DNA from 3 places in the Geodermatophilus sp. SYSU D01119 genome. Region 2 is predicted to be linked to each of the others. Evidence: predicted binding sites of a transcription regulator. Region 2 holds the regulator's gene; each other region holds the start of a gene.
What was found. Region 2 encodes LexA, which represses DNA repair genes until DNA is damaged. Its sites were predicted from a motif close to TCGAACANNTGTTCGA; they were not measured.

Region 1 (5,151 bases), on a different contig from region 2:
TGGTTGAGCGACTGCACCAGGCCACAGGTGACCGGGGCCCCGCAGTCGGCCGTCGGCAGGGCGACCCGCCGCCCGGTCAGCTGGGCCGGGTCGCGGACGGTGAGGGAGTTCGACGGGAAGACCGAGAGGGGCTCGGCCTTCTGCGGGGCGGCCAGCGCGGGGGTCGCGGTGACCGAGAGGGTGGCCGTGAGGGCCAGCGCACCGAGGAGCGACGAGGTCGCCCGGTGCCAGCGTCGTTGCTGCACAGGCTTCTCCAGGTGGAAGGGACGAACCGGTCCTTCCTAGCCCCCGGTGAGCCGTATCACAACCGGCGGGTGTTGCAGCACTGCCGGCTCCACGTGGAACACCGGGGTCGGCCGGCCCGGCACCGGCCGCCCCGGCGATGCCGCAGCGGCCCGGAGCGGGGTGCTCCGGGCCGCTGCGGGGGCTCCGTGTCGGCTGCGCGGGAGTGCCCGGCGGCCTAGTTGGCCATGTCCACGAAGCGGCTGTAGTGGCCCTGGAAGGCGACGGTGACGTTCGCGGTGGGGCCGTTGCGGTGCTTGACCAGCATGATGTCGGCCTCGCCGGCCCGCGGGGACTCCTTCTCGTACATGTCCTCGCGGTGGATCATCATCACCATGTCGGCGTCCTGCTCGATCGAGCCGGACTCACGCAGGTCGGACAGCATCGGCTTCTTGTCCTGACGCTGCTCCGAACCACGGTTGAGCTGCGACATCGCGATCACCGGGACCTCGAGCTCCTTGGCCAGCAGCTTGAGCGCACGGGAGAACTCCGAGACCTCCTGCTGGCGGCTCTCGACGCGCTTGCCCGACGTCATGAGCTGGAGGTAGTCGATGACCACGAGCTTGAGGTCGTTGCGCTGCTTCAGGCGCCGCGCCTTGGCCCGGATCTCCATCATCGTCATGTTCGGCGAGTCGTCGATGTAGAGCGGGGCGTCGGCCACCTCGCCCATCCGGCGGGCCAGCTTCGACCAGTCCTCGTCGGAGAGCGTGCCGGCGCGCATGTGGTGCAGCGGCACCTTCGCCTCGGCCGACAGCAGACGCATGGTGATCTCGTGCTTGCTCATCTCGAGCGAGAAGATGACGGCGGGCATGTGGTGCTTCACCGTGGCCGACCGGGCGATGTCGAGGCCCAGGGTCGACTTGCCCACACCGGGACGGGCGGCGATGACGACCATCTGGCCGGCCTGCAGGCCGTTGGTCAGCTCGTCGAGGTCGCGGATGCCGGTGGGGACGCCGCGGGCGGTGCCGCCGCGCGAGGCGATGGCGTCGAGCTCGTCCATCGTGGGCTGCAGGACGTCCTCGAGGCGCGCGTAGTCCTCGCTCATGCGCTTCTCGGTGACCTCGTAGATCTCCTGCTGCGCGCGGTCGACGATGTCGTCGACGTCGCCGCGGCCACCCGCCGCGCCGTAGCCGAGCTGCACCACGCGGGTGCCGGCCTCGACCAGCCGCCGCAGCGTGGCCTGCTCGGCGACGATCTGCGCGTAGTAGCCGGCGTTGGCCGCCGTGGGCGTCGAGGCGATGAGCGTGTGCAGGTAGACCGCGCCGCCCATCTTCGACAGCTGGTCGGTGCGGTTGAGCTCGGCGGCGACGGTGATCGCGTCGGCCGGCTCGCCCCGGCCGTAGAGGTCGAGGATGCAGTCGTAGATCACCTGGTGCGCCGGCCGGTAGAAGTCGTTGCCGGTCAGCTGCTCGACGACGTCGGCGATGGCGTCCTTGCTCATCAGCATGCCGCCGAGCACCGACTGCTCGGCGGCGACGTCCTGCGGGGGCTGCCGGTCGTACTCCGGCGCCGTCGCCTGCGGACGGCTGAAGTCGTCGGCGACCGCCACCTGGTACCTCCCTCTGCTCGTGGGCGCGCGCGGACACAGCCCGGGCGCAGGGCCCGGGCCCGGTGGGGGAGCACCAGGACGCGCGACGCTCGTGCCCGAACGTCCGTCCGGGCACGTTGCTACCGGGCGCCACCGACAGTTCCCGCCGCCGGTACCCGGTGCCGCAGAGGACCGTAGGAAGTCGACGGCGGGTCCGTCCAACACCCGTGTGCACCGCGTTCTGCACAACTTGTGGACAAGTCGGTGGACAGCCCGAGTCGACATGTGGAGACGGACGGGACACCGACCGGCCATCCGCGGGTCCTGCGGGTGTCACCTGCGGGCGCTCCGCCCACGGGCTGTGGACACGAAGAAGTCGTGTGATCCGACGTCCGGGCGTGTCGTGTCGTCCCGTCCGGAACACCGGTCCCAGCAGCCCGCGGGCCGGGTCCCGCCCGGGTCCGCGGGACCCCCGGGCGGCCCGGCGCGCAGCACGGGAGACTGGTCGGGTGGACCCCGCGGACCTCGGCAGCTACCTGTCCACCCGGCGCGGCCGGGTCCGCCCGGCCGACGTCGGCCTGCCCGCCGGCCCGCGCCGCCGGGTCCCGGGCCTGCGCCGCGACGAGGTGGCGCGGCTGGCCGGCACCTCGGTCGAGTACTACACCGAGCTCGAGCAGGGGAAGGCCACGCACCCGTCCCCGCAGGTCCTCGCTGCGCTGGCCCGCGCGCTGCGGCTCGACGGCGACGAGCGCGACCACCTGTTCCACCTGGCCGGCCTCGCTCCGCCGTCGTCGGGCGGCAGCGGGCACGTGCAGCCGGCGATGCTCACCCTGCTCGACCGCCTGGGGGCGACGCCTGCGCGGGTCATCACCGACCTCGACGTGACCCTCGCGCAGAACCCCATGGCCGAGGCACTGCTCGGCGACGCCGGGCCGCGGACCTGGCCGGCCGCGAGCTTCGTCTACCGCTGGTTCACCGACCCCGCGGCGCGGGCGCTCTACCCCGCCGAGGACCACCCGCGGCACTCGCGGGAGACCGTCGCCGACCTGCGCGCCGCCGTCGCCCGCCGGGGGCGCGACGAGGAGGCCGAGGACCTGGTGGAGCGCCTGCACGCCGCCAGCGACGAGTTCGCGGCGCTGTGGGCCAGCGGCGACGTCGCCGTGCGGCGCAGCGTCCGCAAGCGGATCGTGCACCCGACGCTGGGCGTGCTGGAGCTCGACTGCCAGCGCCTGGTCAGCGACGACGGCCGCCAGCGGCTGCTGTTCTTCACCGCGCCGCCCGGTAGCGCCGCCGTCGGGCAGCTGGAGCTGCTGTCGGTGGTGGGCCGCCAGGACCTGGGGACGCCGTCGGGGGCCTGAGCGCCCGCCTCAGGTGCCAGGAGCCCGCCCGGCCGGCGCCAGGACCGCCGGGACGGCCGGGCGGTCCAGCGGGCCCACACCGCCCCGAGGACGCCGGAGGGGGCGCCGGACGTGGTGTCCGACACCCCCTCGGGCGGTGCTGTGCTGCGTCAGCCGGCGACGACCTCGATGGCCAGCGGGGTGCTGACCTCGGGGTGCACCCGCACGGTGACGGTGTGCTGGCCCGTGGTCTTGATGCTGCTCGGCAGCTCGATGCGGCGGCGGTCGAGCTCCGGGCCACCGGCGGCCGTGACGGCAGCGGCGACGTCGGCGGTGGTGACGCGGCCGAACAGGCGGCCACCGTCGCCGGCGCGGGCGGGCACCCGGACGGTCAGGCCGGAGAGGCGGCCGGCCACGGCCTGCGCCTCCTCGAGCGACCGCACCTCGCGGGCGGCACGCGCCCGGCGCAGCGACTCGACCTGCTTCTCGGCACCGCGGGTGGCGACGATGGCCAGACCGCGGGGCAGGAGGTAGTTGCGGGCGTAGCCGCCCTTGACCTCCACCGTGTCACCGGAGGACCCGAGACCGGTGACCTCCTGCGTCAGGATCAGCTTCTGGGTGCTCATGGTCAGCGCGCCGTCGAGGTGTAGGGCAGCAGGGCCATCTCACGGCTGTTCTTGACGGCCGTGGCGACGTCCCGCTGGTGCTGGCTGCAGTTGCCGCTCACGCGGCGGGCACGGATCTTGCCGCGGTCGGAGATGAACTTCCGCAGCAGGGTCGTGTCCTTGTAGTCGATGTAGGTCGCCTTGTCCTTGCAGAACTGGCAGACCTTCTTCTTGGGCTTGCGCACGGGGGGCTTGGGCACTGGGTTCTCCAGGTACGACTAGAGCTGGGTAGAGAGGATCAGAAAGGAGGCTCGTCCGACGGGCCGGCGGGCGTCGACCACGGGTCGCTCGCGCCGCCGCCACCACCGAAGCCGCCACCGCCACCGCCGCCGAAGCCGCCGCCACCGCCGCCGCCACCCTCACCGCGGGCGGCACGGGTGACCTTCGCGGTGGCGTAGCGCAGCGAGGGACCGATCTCGTCGACCTCGAGCTCGATGACGGTGCGCTTCTCGCCCTCCTTCGTCTCGAACGAGCGCTGCTTGAGGCGCCCCGAGACGATGACCCGCGAGCCGCGGGTGAGGGACTCGGCCACGTTCTCGGCCGCCTGCCGCCAGACGTTGCAGCGGAGGAACAGCGCCTCGCCGTCCTTCCACTCCTGCGACTGCCGGTCGAAGGTGCGCGGCGTCGAGGCGACCGTGAAGTTGGCGACCGCGGCACCCGATGGCGTGAACCGCAGCTCCGGGTCGGAGGTCAGGTTGCCGATGACGGTGATGACGGTCTCGCCGGCCATGCTCAGTGGACCTCGGGCCGCATCAGCTTGGTGCGCAGGACCGACTCGTTGAGGTTCAGCTGGCGGTCGAGCTCGGCGACCGCCGCGGGCTCGGCCTGGATGTCGACGACGGCGTAGATGCCCTCGACGTGCTTCTTGATCTCGTAGGCCAGGCGGCGCCGGCCCCAGATGTCGGTCTTGACGGTGCCACCGGAGTTGGTGACGACGGTCAGGAACCGGTCGAGGGAGGGAGCGATGGTGCGCTCCTCCAGGTCGGGGTCGAGGATGACCATCAGTTCGTAATGACGCACGGAGAACCCCACCTCCTCTGGTCTGGGCGGCTGCAGGACGTCTGCAGCAGGAGGGTCGTACACGCGTCGCGCGCCCTGCCTGCCGGGACGGCACACGGGACGCGCAGGTCGAGGGTACCAGCGCGGCCGCCGCCCCCGGCCGGGGACGACGGCCGCGGGGCCGGGACGGGCAGGTCAGGAGCGTCGGCCGCCGGGTGCGCGCAAGGCCAGGTGCGTGCGGACCAGCGCCGCGGTGGCCCCGGCCAGCGCGACGACGGCGAGCAGCGCGGGCAGCGGCAGCCCGGTGGGCGTGGGCGCCCCGTCGGCGGTGACGGTACTG
Region 2 (5,151 bases):
GCCCCAGCCCCCCCCCCCCCCCGCCCCCCCCCCCCGCCCCCCCGGCGCGCCCGGCCCCCCCCCCCCCCCCCCCCCCCCCCCCCCCCCCCCCCCCCCCCCCCCCCCCCCCCCCCCCCCCCCCCCGGGCTCCGCGGCGAGGGCCAGGTGGCGCTCGGGCAGCCGCACGTCGGCCAGGCCGACCCACGCGCCGGCGCCCTCGACGACGCCGGGCACGTCGGCCCGCAGCCGGACCCAGGCCTCGCACGCGCCGGACGCGTCGTGCCGCCAGCCGAGCATCGCGCCCGGCACCCAGGCGCCCTCGACGAGCACCTCGACGTCCTGCGGGGACCCGAAGGACACCGCGGCCCTGCTGTTCACGGCTGCTGACACGCTCCTGACCGTAGGTGCCGATCCGACCTCGGCGGGTGAGCGACCGGGGGCCGATGGTTGACGAACTCCCGCCGCAGCTCTCGTCACTTCTCCGACCTCCGCACTCCTGCGGCCTCCGCCGACCTGGGGCCCGACTCAGGGCAGCCGGAGGACCTGGCCGACCTCGACGACGGAGCCCTCGAGGTCGTTGAGCGCCTCGATCGCGTCGACGACGGCGCGGACGTCCTGGTCGTCGCGGGCCACCTCCGCGGCGATCGACCACACGGTGTCCCCCTCCCCCACCACGACGCTGCTACCGGCGGCCAGTTGCAGCCCCTCGTCGGGCGCGAGGACCTCCCGGCCCAGCACCGCGCCGCCCACCCCGGCGGCGAGCACCAGCACGGCGACGAGCCGGCGCCCGCGACGGGTCAGCCGCACCGGTGCCGGCGCCGGGGCGCCGGGTCGCCGGCCGCTCCCGCGGGCGCGCTCCGCCCGCATCGGGCGGCCCCCCGGCCGGGCCGGGTCGCGCCGGGCGCGCGGCCCCTCGGCCGCCGGACCGGCGGCGGGGCCGGTGCCCCGCGGCGCCGCGGCGGCCGGCCGGTCGGGCACCGGGCGCAGGTACCCGGCGACGCGGGGGCCGGAGCCCGGCAGGGCCGCGGCCTCCCCCGGGGTCGCGGCGGCGGGCCGGCGGGCCGGGGCCCGGCGGGGGGCGGGCGCCGCCGCCCGCTCGTCGAGGAGCGGCCGCCACGGCACCCGCACCGCCGCGTCGAACTCGAGCACTGCCTGCCGCACGCCGCCCATGACCCGCTCCTCCTCGTCGACCGACCTCGAACACGCGTTCGATTCGAACGTCTGTGCGATGTCTACCGCATCCCCCCGACGAGGTCGACACGACACCGCGACCGCTTCGAACACACGTTTGAAGTGGCGGCCGCGAGGCGCTACGGTCCGAGCAGCACCCCGTCCGCCCGGTGTCCCCCGCGGGACCCCCGTCCGCCCGGCCCCCGGTCCTCCCGGGAGCACGGGCGGCTCCCCGGGCGGCGCGGGAACCGGGCAGGAGACAGGTCGTGGAACGCGGCCGGCGAGGAGGAGACGTGGCGGGCACGAGCGGGACCGGCCGGCGCACGGACGGCGAGACGGCGCGGGGCACGACGACGCGCCGCCCGGCTGCCCGGCGGGGAGCGGACGCCGACGGCGCGGGCACCGCCACGGGCACCGCCGCGGTGCGCACCTTCCCCGACCGCGCCGAGGCCGGCGACGGGCTCACCCAGCGCCAGCGCCGGGTCCTCGAGGTCATCCGCGACTCGATCGAGCGCCGCGGCTACCCGCCCTCGGTCCGGGAGATCGGCGAGGCGGTCGGGCTGTCCTCGGCGTCCTCGGTCGCCCACCAGCTGTCGGTGCTGCAGAAGAAGGGCTGGCTGCGGCGTGACCCGAACCGCCCCCGCGCGCTCGACGTCCGCCTGCCGGGCGACGCCGGCGCGGAGTCGACCCCGGCCGCCCCCCCTGCCGCCGACGGCACCACCGCACCCACCTACGTCCCGCTGGTCGGCCGGATCGCCGCCGGTGGCCCGGTGCTGGCCGAGCAGGCGGTCGAGGACGTGTTCCCGCTGCCGCGGGAGCTCGTCGGCGACGGCACGCTGTTCATGCTCAAGGTCGCCGGTGACTCGATGGTCGACGCGGCCATCTGCGACGGCGACTGGGTCGTCGTGCGCCAGCAGCCGACGGCGGAGAACGGCGAGATCGTGGCCGCGATGCTCGACGGCGAGGCCACGGTGAAGACCTACAAGCGGCGCGACGGGCACGTGTGGCTGCTGCCGCACAACCCGGCGTACGAGCCCATCCCGGGCGACGAGGCGACCATCCTCGGCCGGGTGGTCACCGTCCTGCGCCGGGTCTGACGGCGGGTCCCGGGGCCGGCGCGGGCGGGCCCGGCCCCGGGACGGGCCGGTACGTGCGGGCGGCCCTCCCCCGGGCGGTCGGCGGGGCGTGGGCGCGTCAGGCGGAGGGCTGGTCGGCCGCGCTCCGACGGCGCAGCCGCCCGACGAGCCAGACCAGCAGCGTGGCCACCGCCGCGGCGAGCAGTCCCGCGGCCACCGGCGGCGTGCCGTCCTCGCCGCCGTCGAGCAGGCCCGACGGCCCGGCATCCGTGGCCGCGGACGTCGCCGGTGCGGCCGTCGCCGCGGGGACGGGCACGAGCGTGACGTCGCCGGGCACGCCCTCCCCCGCGACCAGCAGCGCGCTTCCGTCGGCGGTGAAGGACACCGCCTCACCCTGCGGCGCGTCCGGGAGCGCCACGCGCACCGGGTCGGCGGCGAGCGCGGCGGGGACGTCGGAGCCGGCGAGCGGCCAGACGTAGGCGTCGGTGTACGTGCGCAGGGCGATCCGGCTGCCGTCGCGCGCCACCGCGCCGCCGGTCACCAGCAGCTGTCCCGCGCGCCCGACCGGCCCGCCCGGCGTGCCGGTGAGGGTGAAGGTCACCGTGCCGACGTCGGCCAGCGCCACCGTGCCGCCGTCGACCAGCGGTGCCGCGGGGCGGTAGACGTGGCTGGCGCCCAGTACCTCCTTGGTCACGATGTACGGCGTCCCGTCGGGCGCGACCAGCAGCGCCTCGGCGTCGTGCGGGCCGTCCGGGTAGGTGAGCCGGTACAGCGCCGTGCCGCCGTCGGGGCGCAGCGCGATGAGCGCGACGGTCGCCCGGGTGGCGTTGTTGTCGCCGGTGTCGGCCAGCCAGACGGTGCCGTCGGCGCCGACGCCGAGGTCCTCGGGGTCGTAGGGGTCCAGCGGCGCGGTGGTCACGTCCACGACCGCGCAGCCGCCGTCGAGCACCGCGACGGTCACCTGGTCACCGCCGTCGGGGATGGCCAGCATCCGCTCGCCGACGTCGACGAGCCCGGACAGCTCGGCCAGCCGCGGGTCGGTCACCTGGCAGCGCACCGACGGCGCCGCCGGCTCCTCCGCGCGGGCGGCCGGAGCGGCTCCCAGCGCGGGCAGCAGGGCCAGGGCGAGGACGGCCGCCGAGGCCCGTCCCGCACGCGCGGCGGCGCTAGGCGGGGGGACGGCCGGCTCGGGCACTCGCCCAGCGTGACAGGACGGTCGCATCGAGTGCGTGCACCACGCCCAGCAGCAGGAGGCCGACCGCCGCGCCGACGACCGCGTCGGTGACCCAGTGGAAGTCCAGCGACACCATCGCCACCCCGGTGACGACCGGCCCGACCACCGCGAGCCACCACAGCACCTGCTGCACGCGCGCGGGCAGCCCGTACTCGGCCGCCTGCCAGCGCGCCACACCCCACATGAGCACGGCGTTGGCCACGTGCCCGGAGGGGTAGCTCGCGCCGTCGCGGTGGAAGAAGGAGCCGGGGTAGGCAGGCGCGGTCCGGCCGGTGCCGAACTTGAAGGCGTAGACCACCACGGTGAGCAGCGCCAGGGCGGTGAGCACCCGGACCAGGGGCAGCAGGGTGCGCCCGCGCAGGCACAGCCAGGCGACCAGGCCGGCGAAGACGATGAGGATGGTGCCGCGCCCGCCGATCTGGGTGACCACCCAGACCGGCCAGTAGGCGGGCGAGTTCCGCAGGTCCCAGCTGCTCACGACCTCGGAGACCTGCAGGTCCAGCCGCTCGAGGACGCCGCGGCTGAGCAGGTCGACGGTGACCGCCACGGTCACCGCGAACGCGACGAGCAGCAGCCACCACGGCGGCCGGCCCGCGCGCGCGGCGGGCGGCGGCGCCGGCGCGTCGCCGTCGGCCGGCGTCCCGCCCCGCACGGCGCCGCTCATGACACGGCCGCTGGTCACGACGTCACGGTACCGGCCCGTGACCCGCCCGTGACCTCCCGAACGGGGGACGGCGAGCCGCCCGGGCGACCGGCGGGAGCCGGCCACCCGGGCGGGCAGCGGGGGGAGCGGTCAGGCGACGGGGACGGCGAACCGCTCGAGCGCGGCGGCCAGGCCGCCGTCGACGCGAGCGGTCAGCCGGGTGCCGGCCGCCTCGTGCTCCTCGCTGAGCACCTCGCCGTCGCGGTGCACCCGGGCCACCAGGTCGCCGCGGTCGTAGGGCACCAGCACGTCGACCTCGACGTCGGGGTGCGGCAGCCGCGCCGACACGATCTCGCGCAGCTGCTCGATGCCCTCGCCGGTGCGGGCGGAGACCCACACCGCGCCCGGCAGCGCCCGGCGCAGGGTGAGCACGTCGTCCTCGGTCATGGCGTCGACCTTGTTGACGACGATCAGCTCCGGCACCGCGGCGGCGTCGATCTCCTGCAGGACCACGTGCACCGCGTCGATCTGGCCGAGCGGGTCGGGGTCCGAGCCGTCGACCACGTGCAGCAGCAGATCGGCGCCGGCCACCTCCTCCAGCGTCGAGCGGAACGCGTCGACGAGCTGGTGGGGCAGGTGCCGCACGAACCCGACGGTGTCGGTCAGCGTGTACTCGCGGCCGTCGGGCGACTGGGCGCGGCGCACCGTCGGGTCGAGGGTGGCGAACAGCGCGTTCTCCACCAGCACGCCCGCACCGGTCAGCCGGTTGAGCAGGCTCGACTTGCCGGCGTTGGTGTAGCCGGCGATCGCCACGCTCGGGACGGCGTTGCGGCCGCGCGCGGAGCGCTGGGTCGCCCGGGCCGTCGCCATGCCCGCGATCTCGCGGCGCAGCTTGCTCACCCGCGCGCGGATCCGCCGCCGGTCGGTCTCGATCTTCGTCTCACCGGGACCACGGGTACCGATGCCGCCACCGCCGGCGACGCGGCCACCGGCCTGCCGGGACAGCGACTCACCCCAGCCGCGCAGGCGCGGCAGCATGTACTGCATCT
Region 3 (5,151 bases), on a different contig from region 2:
TGCGAGTAGAAGACGTCGACGTAGTCGAGGCCCATCCGGGTCAGCGACTGGTCGAGGCTCGCGAGCACGTACTTCCGCGACCCGCCGCCCTGGCCGTACGGGCCGGGCCACATGTCCCAGCCGGCCTTGGTGGAGAGCACGAGCTCGTCGCGGTAGGGGCGGAAGTCGTCGCGCAGGTGCCGGCCGAAGTTGGTCTCGGCGCTGCCGTAGGGCGGGCCGTAGTTGTTGGCCAGGTCGAAGTGGGTGATCCCGAGGTCGAACGCCCGACGCAGGATGGCGCGCTGGCGGTCGAGCGGGACGTCGTCGCCGAAGTTGTGCCAGAGGCCGAGGCTGACGGCCGGGAGGTCCAGCCCGCTGCGGCCGGTGCGGCGGTAGGTCATGGAGTCGTAGCGGTTCTCGGCGGCGGCATACGTCATGACGTCGATCCTGCCTCCCGCGTCTCCGGGCCGCGCCGGGTCACCAGGGCGGCGGCTGCGTGGTGGCGGTGAGGCCGCTGGGTGTGGTGACGGTGAGGGTGCCGTCGGGGGCGAGGGTGTGGGTCCAGCCGGCGGCTTGGTGCTTGCCGCGGTGGTGTCCGGTGCAGGAGCCGGTGAGGTTGGCCGCGCTGGTCGCGCCGAGGGGCCAGGGGGTGGCGTGGTCGAGTTCGCCCTTTCTCGGGACGGGTCGGCGGCAGCCGGGGAAGCGGCAGCGGCGGTCGCGGGCGCGGACGTGCCGGTCGAGGGCGGCACCGGGCCGGTGGCGGTCGGTCTCGCGCGGTGCGGGAAGGCCGGCGCTGGCGCGGGCGGCGCGGCGCAGCTCCGGCAGGTCGGTGAGGGCCAGGAGGGCGCCGGTGAGAGCGTCGGTGACCGCGATCCGGGGCCGGTCGGCGAGCCCGCCGCCGGCGGTGCGGTGCAGCAGGTCGGCCAGGTCCAGACGGGCGTCCTCGGTCGTGGCGGCCAGGGCGGTGACCGCGTCAGCCGCCGCGGTCACGCGGCCGGCCGGACCGTCCGCCCAGGCGCCCTCATCGCTCGCGTCGGCGCGCTCGGCGGTGGCCACCAGGCAGCGGGCGTGGCCGACCGCCTCCTGCGCGGCGAGCAGCGCGGAGCCGGCCGCGGTCACCGCGTCATCGGCGCGCGCCACCACCCGTCGGGCACGGGTTCTCGTGCCGGCGGGGTGCCGGGCCGGGGATCGGCCGGGTCGCCGAGGTCGAGGTCGGGCTCGGGGTCGTCCCACGGTGGTGACCACCCGGGCGGTGGCCAGGGAGTGTCGTCGAAGGCGGGGTCGAGGCCGGCGTAGAGCTCACCGGTGGCGACGCGGCGTTCGATCTGCGCCCACCAGGCGGCGTCGGCCTCCATCTCGGCGACGTGCTGGGCGATGGCGGCGTCGCTCAGGCCACGCAGCGGATCCTCGCCCTTGACGAGACTCACGCCGGCGGCGGAGCCGGAGGTGGCGGTGCCGGAGGTGGCGGTGCCGGAGGTGGCGGTGCCGGAGGTGGCGGTGCCGGAGGTGGCGGTGCCGGAGGTGGCGGTGCCGGAGGTCGTCGGCTCCGAGGGATCGGTGTCCTCGGCAGCGGTGTCCTCGGCGGCGGTCTCCTCGGTGACCGTGACGCGGACGCCGGCGAGGGCGGCGAGCAGGGCGCGCACGACCTCGGCGGGGACGACCTGGCCGTCGATCTCGCACGGCTGGTCCCCGCCCAGCAGCGCCCCGACCGGGGCGACCACGGTGAGCACCACCTGGACCGGGGACAGCCCGTTCTCCCCGGGCCGGAGCACCAGGTCGAGCAGCGCGTCGGCCATCTTCTGCCCGCGCGTGCGGCCGTCGTCGGGCAATGCGTCGGCGTAGGCACCGAGCGCGGCCATCAGCGCGGCGGCCTCGGGTGTCGTCAGCAGCGCGGAGACCACGGCCATCCCGTCGCAGCTGTCGGGGCGGCAGGACAGCCCGCGCCGCGTGACCGCCCGCGCCAGGTCGTCGGCCGCGGACCGGGCCTTCCGCTCGAGCACCTCGCGGCGGGCCTTGTCGCGCAGCTGCGCCGGCGTGCACACGGTGCCCCGGCGGCACGCCCACGCGAGCAGGTCCCGCTCCAGCGCGGCCCGCACGGCGTCGTCGGCGACCGGGGCGACGTGGTCGACCAGCGCGCTCACGTGACCGGCGTGCACCGCCCCGGTCTCCAGCGCGTCGAGGGTGGCCGGCAGCCGGTGCACCAGGGTGAGGGAGGTGGTCAGGAGGGACTCGGCCGCCGTCGCGGTCAGCGACAGCGCGATCGACAGTTCCTGGGTGGCCCACTCGCTCACCGAGCGCAGCAGCTCCGGCCGCACCGCCCACCGCTCGGCCGCCATCGCCCCCCGCGTCCCCTGCGGCCGATCGGCCGACGCCGGACGGGACAGCGCGAACGCCGCCACCGCCCGGTACCGCAGCGCCGACTGCCGCGACACCTCACGATCGGCGGCCTGCACCAGCCCCAGCGGCCCGGACGCCCACCCGACCGGCGGCGCGGGCGCCGCAGCGGGTAGGACCGTCGTCACGGGTTCGATCATACGTTCGAAGCAGATGGCGGACAAGGCCTGTGGACCGATGAAAGGCCAGGTCAGAGGGAGGACCGGCGCAACCGGACCCCGCCGTCCGGACCCGGACTCCCCTCGCCCATGCTGGCCCGGTACGGAACCGGACCGATCGGACAGGGGTGGGCATGGGCAGCGGCACCGTCGTCATCACGGGCGCCAGCGCGGGGCTCGGCGCGGAGATGGCGCGGCAGTTCGCCGCCCGCGGCTGGGACCTCGCCCTGTGCGCCCGCCGCACCGACCGGCTCGACGCCCTCGCCGGGGAGATCCGGGAGCGGACCGGCCGGCGCGTCGAGACCGCCGCCCTCGACGTCACCGACGCCGACGCCGTCCCCGCCGTCTTCCGGCGGTTCGACGAGGCGTTCGGCGGCCTCGACCGGGTTGTCGTCAATGCGGGCCTCGGCAAGGGCGCGCCGCTGGGGACCGGCCGTGCCGACGCCAACCGCGAGACCGCGATGACCAACTTCGTCGGCGCGCTGGCGCAGTGCGAGGCGGCGCTCGAGGTATTCCGCCGCCAGCAGCGCGGCCACCTCGTCCTCGTCAGCTCCATGTCGGCGCTGCGCGGGATGCGGAGGAGCATGACCACCTACGCCGCCACCAAGGCCGGCGTCGCCGCGCTGGCCGAGGGCCTGCGCTCCGAGCGCATCCCCGGCGTCGACGTCTCGGTCGTCTACCCCGGCTACATCCGCTCGGAGATGAACGAGCACGTGCAGCAGGCCACCCGCTTCATGGTCGACACCGGGACCGGCGTGCGCGCGATGGTCGAGGCGATCGAGGCGCGGAAGGCCAAGGCGTACGTGCCCGCCTGGCCGTGGGTGCCGATCGGGGTCGCGATGCGGGTCCTGCCCCTGTCGGTCGTCCGGCGGCTCACGTGAGCGGGGCCGCCGTGGACGCCCGTCCCGTCCGCGCCGAGGACGCCGTCGATGTCGACGCCGTCGCCGCGTGGCTGGCGCGGCACGCCGACCCGGAGCGCGCAGGCGTCGACCTCTCCGCCGTCCCCGAGGTGCGCCAGTTCGCAGGCGGCGTCTCCAACCTCACCTACCTGCTGCGCTACCCCGACGGCGACCTCGTGCTCCGCCGGCCGCCGCGCGGGCAGCACACCGGCACCGCGCACGACGTCGCCCGCGAGTACCGCATCCAGGAGGCGCTGGGCCGGGTGCTGCCGGCCGTGCCGCGCACGGTCGCGCTGTGCGAGGACACCGCCGTCGTCGGCACGCCGTTCTCCGTCGTCCGGCGGATCGAGGGGCCGATCCCCCGTCGCAGCCTGCCGCCCGGCGTCGACCTCGACCGCGACCAGGTCGCCGAGCTGTGCCGCAACGTCGTCGACCTGCTCGTCGACCTGCACCGGGTCGACGTCGACGCCGCCGGGCTGGCCGCCCTCGACCGCGGACCCGGCTACGTGCGCCGCCAGGTGGAGAACTGGACGGGCCGCTACGCGCGGGCCCGCACCCGCGACGTGCCCTCCTTCACGCGCGTGACGGCGTGGCTGGCCGCGCACCAGCCCGCCGACCGGCCGCACACCCTCGTGCACAACGACTTCCGCTTCGACAACGTCGTCCTCGACCCCGCCGACCCCACCCGCCCGGCCGGGCTGCTCGACTGGGAGCTCGCCACCGTCGGCGACCCGCTCATGGACCTCGCGAGCGCCCTCGGCTACTGGATCCAGGCCGACGACGGCCCGCTGGTGCGCCGGTTCAGCCGCCAGCCGACGACGCTGCCCGGGATGATGACCCGCGAGCAGGTCGTCGCCCACTACTGCGCGCGCACCGGCCAGCGGGTCACGAACGCCGAGTGGGCCTGGTACGAGGTGTTCGGGCTGTTCCGCGTCGCGGTCATCGCCCAGCAGGTCTACGCCCGCTACCGCGCCGGCCAGACGACGAACCCGGCGTTCCGCTCCTTCGGCGTCGCCGTCCGGCTGCTCGAGCTGCGCTGCCGCCGGGTCATCGCGCGGGCGGAGCGACTGACCCCCGACTGCGCGGCCGCGCAGGTGGGCAGCCCGCTGCTCACCCGGCGCCGGATCCGCCCGCGCCGGTGGACCCCGCCGAGGTTCACCGACCGCGGCCCCACCGCCCCGCTGCGCGTCGCCCGCCGGCTCGACCCCGGCGACACCGGCCCCGAGGACGTCGTCTTCGACGACGCCGGGCTGGCCGTCACCGGGCTGCGCGACGGCAGCGTCGTCCGCGTCGACGTGCGCACCGGGGAGCGCACGGAGGTCGGCCGCACCGGCGGCCGGCCGCTCGGCGTCGAGCCCCTGCCCGACGGCGCCGTGCTGGTCTGCGACCACGACCGCGGGCTGCTGCGCGTCGCGCCCGACGGCGCGGTCGACGTGCTGGTCGGCGAGGTGGACGGCGAGCCGGTCACCTTCGCCAGCAACGTCGTCGCCGCACCCGACGGCACGGTCTGGTTCACGACGTCGACCAGCCGGTGGGACGTCGAGCACCACCTGGGCGACGTCTTCGAGCACTCGGCCACCGGCCGGCTGCTGCGCCGCGACCCCGACGGCACGGTGACGACGGTCCTCGACGGGCTCGGCTTCGCCAACGGCCTGGTCCGCGCGCCCGACGGCTCGCACCTGCTGGTCGCCGAGACCACCCGCTACCGGGTGCTGCGGCAC

Region 1: dnaB (replicative DNA helicase) is a predicted target of LexA. The motif match lies at 1,927-1,942, and genes of this name have one in related genera.
Region 3: ACI79X_RS22330 (DUF222 domain-containing protein) is a predicted target of LexA. The motif match lies at 2,506-2,521, and genes of this name have one in related genera.

Annotation. Positions count from the first base shown of each region.
Region 1 is NZ_JBJGYL010000030.1:55,383-60,533, reverse strand. Features, by position in the region: gene ACI79X_RS19825 (Ig-like domain-containing protein) at 1-245, opposite strand, end outside; gene dnaB (replicative DNA helicase) at 461-1,831, opposite strand; gene ACI79X_RS19815 (helix-turn-helix transcriptional regulator) at 2,320-3,168, shown strand; gene rplI (50S ribosomal protein L9) at 3,318-3,773, opposite strand; gene rpsR (30S ribosomal protein S18) at 3,776-4,012, opposite strand; gene ACI79X_RS19800 (single-stranded DNA-binding protein) at 4,051-4,542, opposite strand; gene rpsF (30S ribosomal protein S6) at 4,545-4,832, opposite strand; gene ACI79X_RS19790 (hypothetical protein) at 5,007-5,151, opposite strand, start outside.
Region 2 is NZ_JBJGYL010000046.1:8-5,158, forward strand. Features, by position in the region: gene ACI79X_RS22580 (LysM peptidoglycan-binding domain-containing protein) at 505-1,149, opposite strand; gene lexA (transcriptional repressor LexA) at 1,443-2,246, shown strand; gene ACI79X_RS22590 (hypothetical protein) at 2,344-3,420, opposite strand; gene ACI79X_RS22595 (phosphatase PAP2 family protein) at 3,392-4,141, opposite strand; gene hflX (GTPase HflX) at 4,253-5,151, opposite strand, start outside.
Region 3 is NZ_JBJGYL010000043.1:22,103-27,253, forward strand. Features, by position in the region: gene mgrA (L-glyceraldehyde 3-phosphate reductase) at 1-416, opposite strand, end outside; gene ACI79X_RS22325 (HNH endonuclease signature motif containing protein) at 457-1,098, opposite strand; gene ACI79X_RS22330 (DUF222 domain-containing protein) at 1,095-2,501, opposite strand; gene ACI79X_RS22335 (SDR family oxidoreductase) at 2,666-3,412, shown strand; gene ACI79X_RS22340 (phosphotransferase) at 3,424-5,151, shown strand, end outside.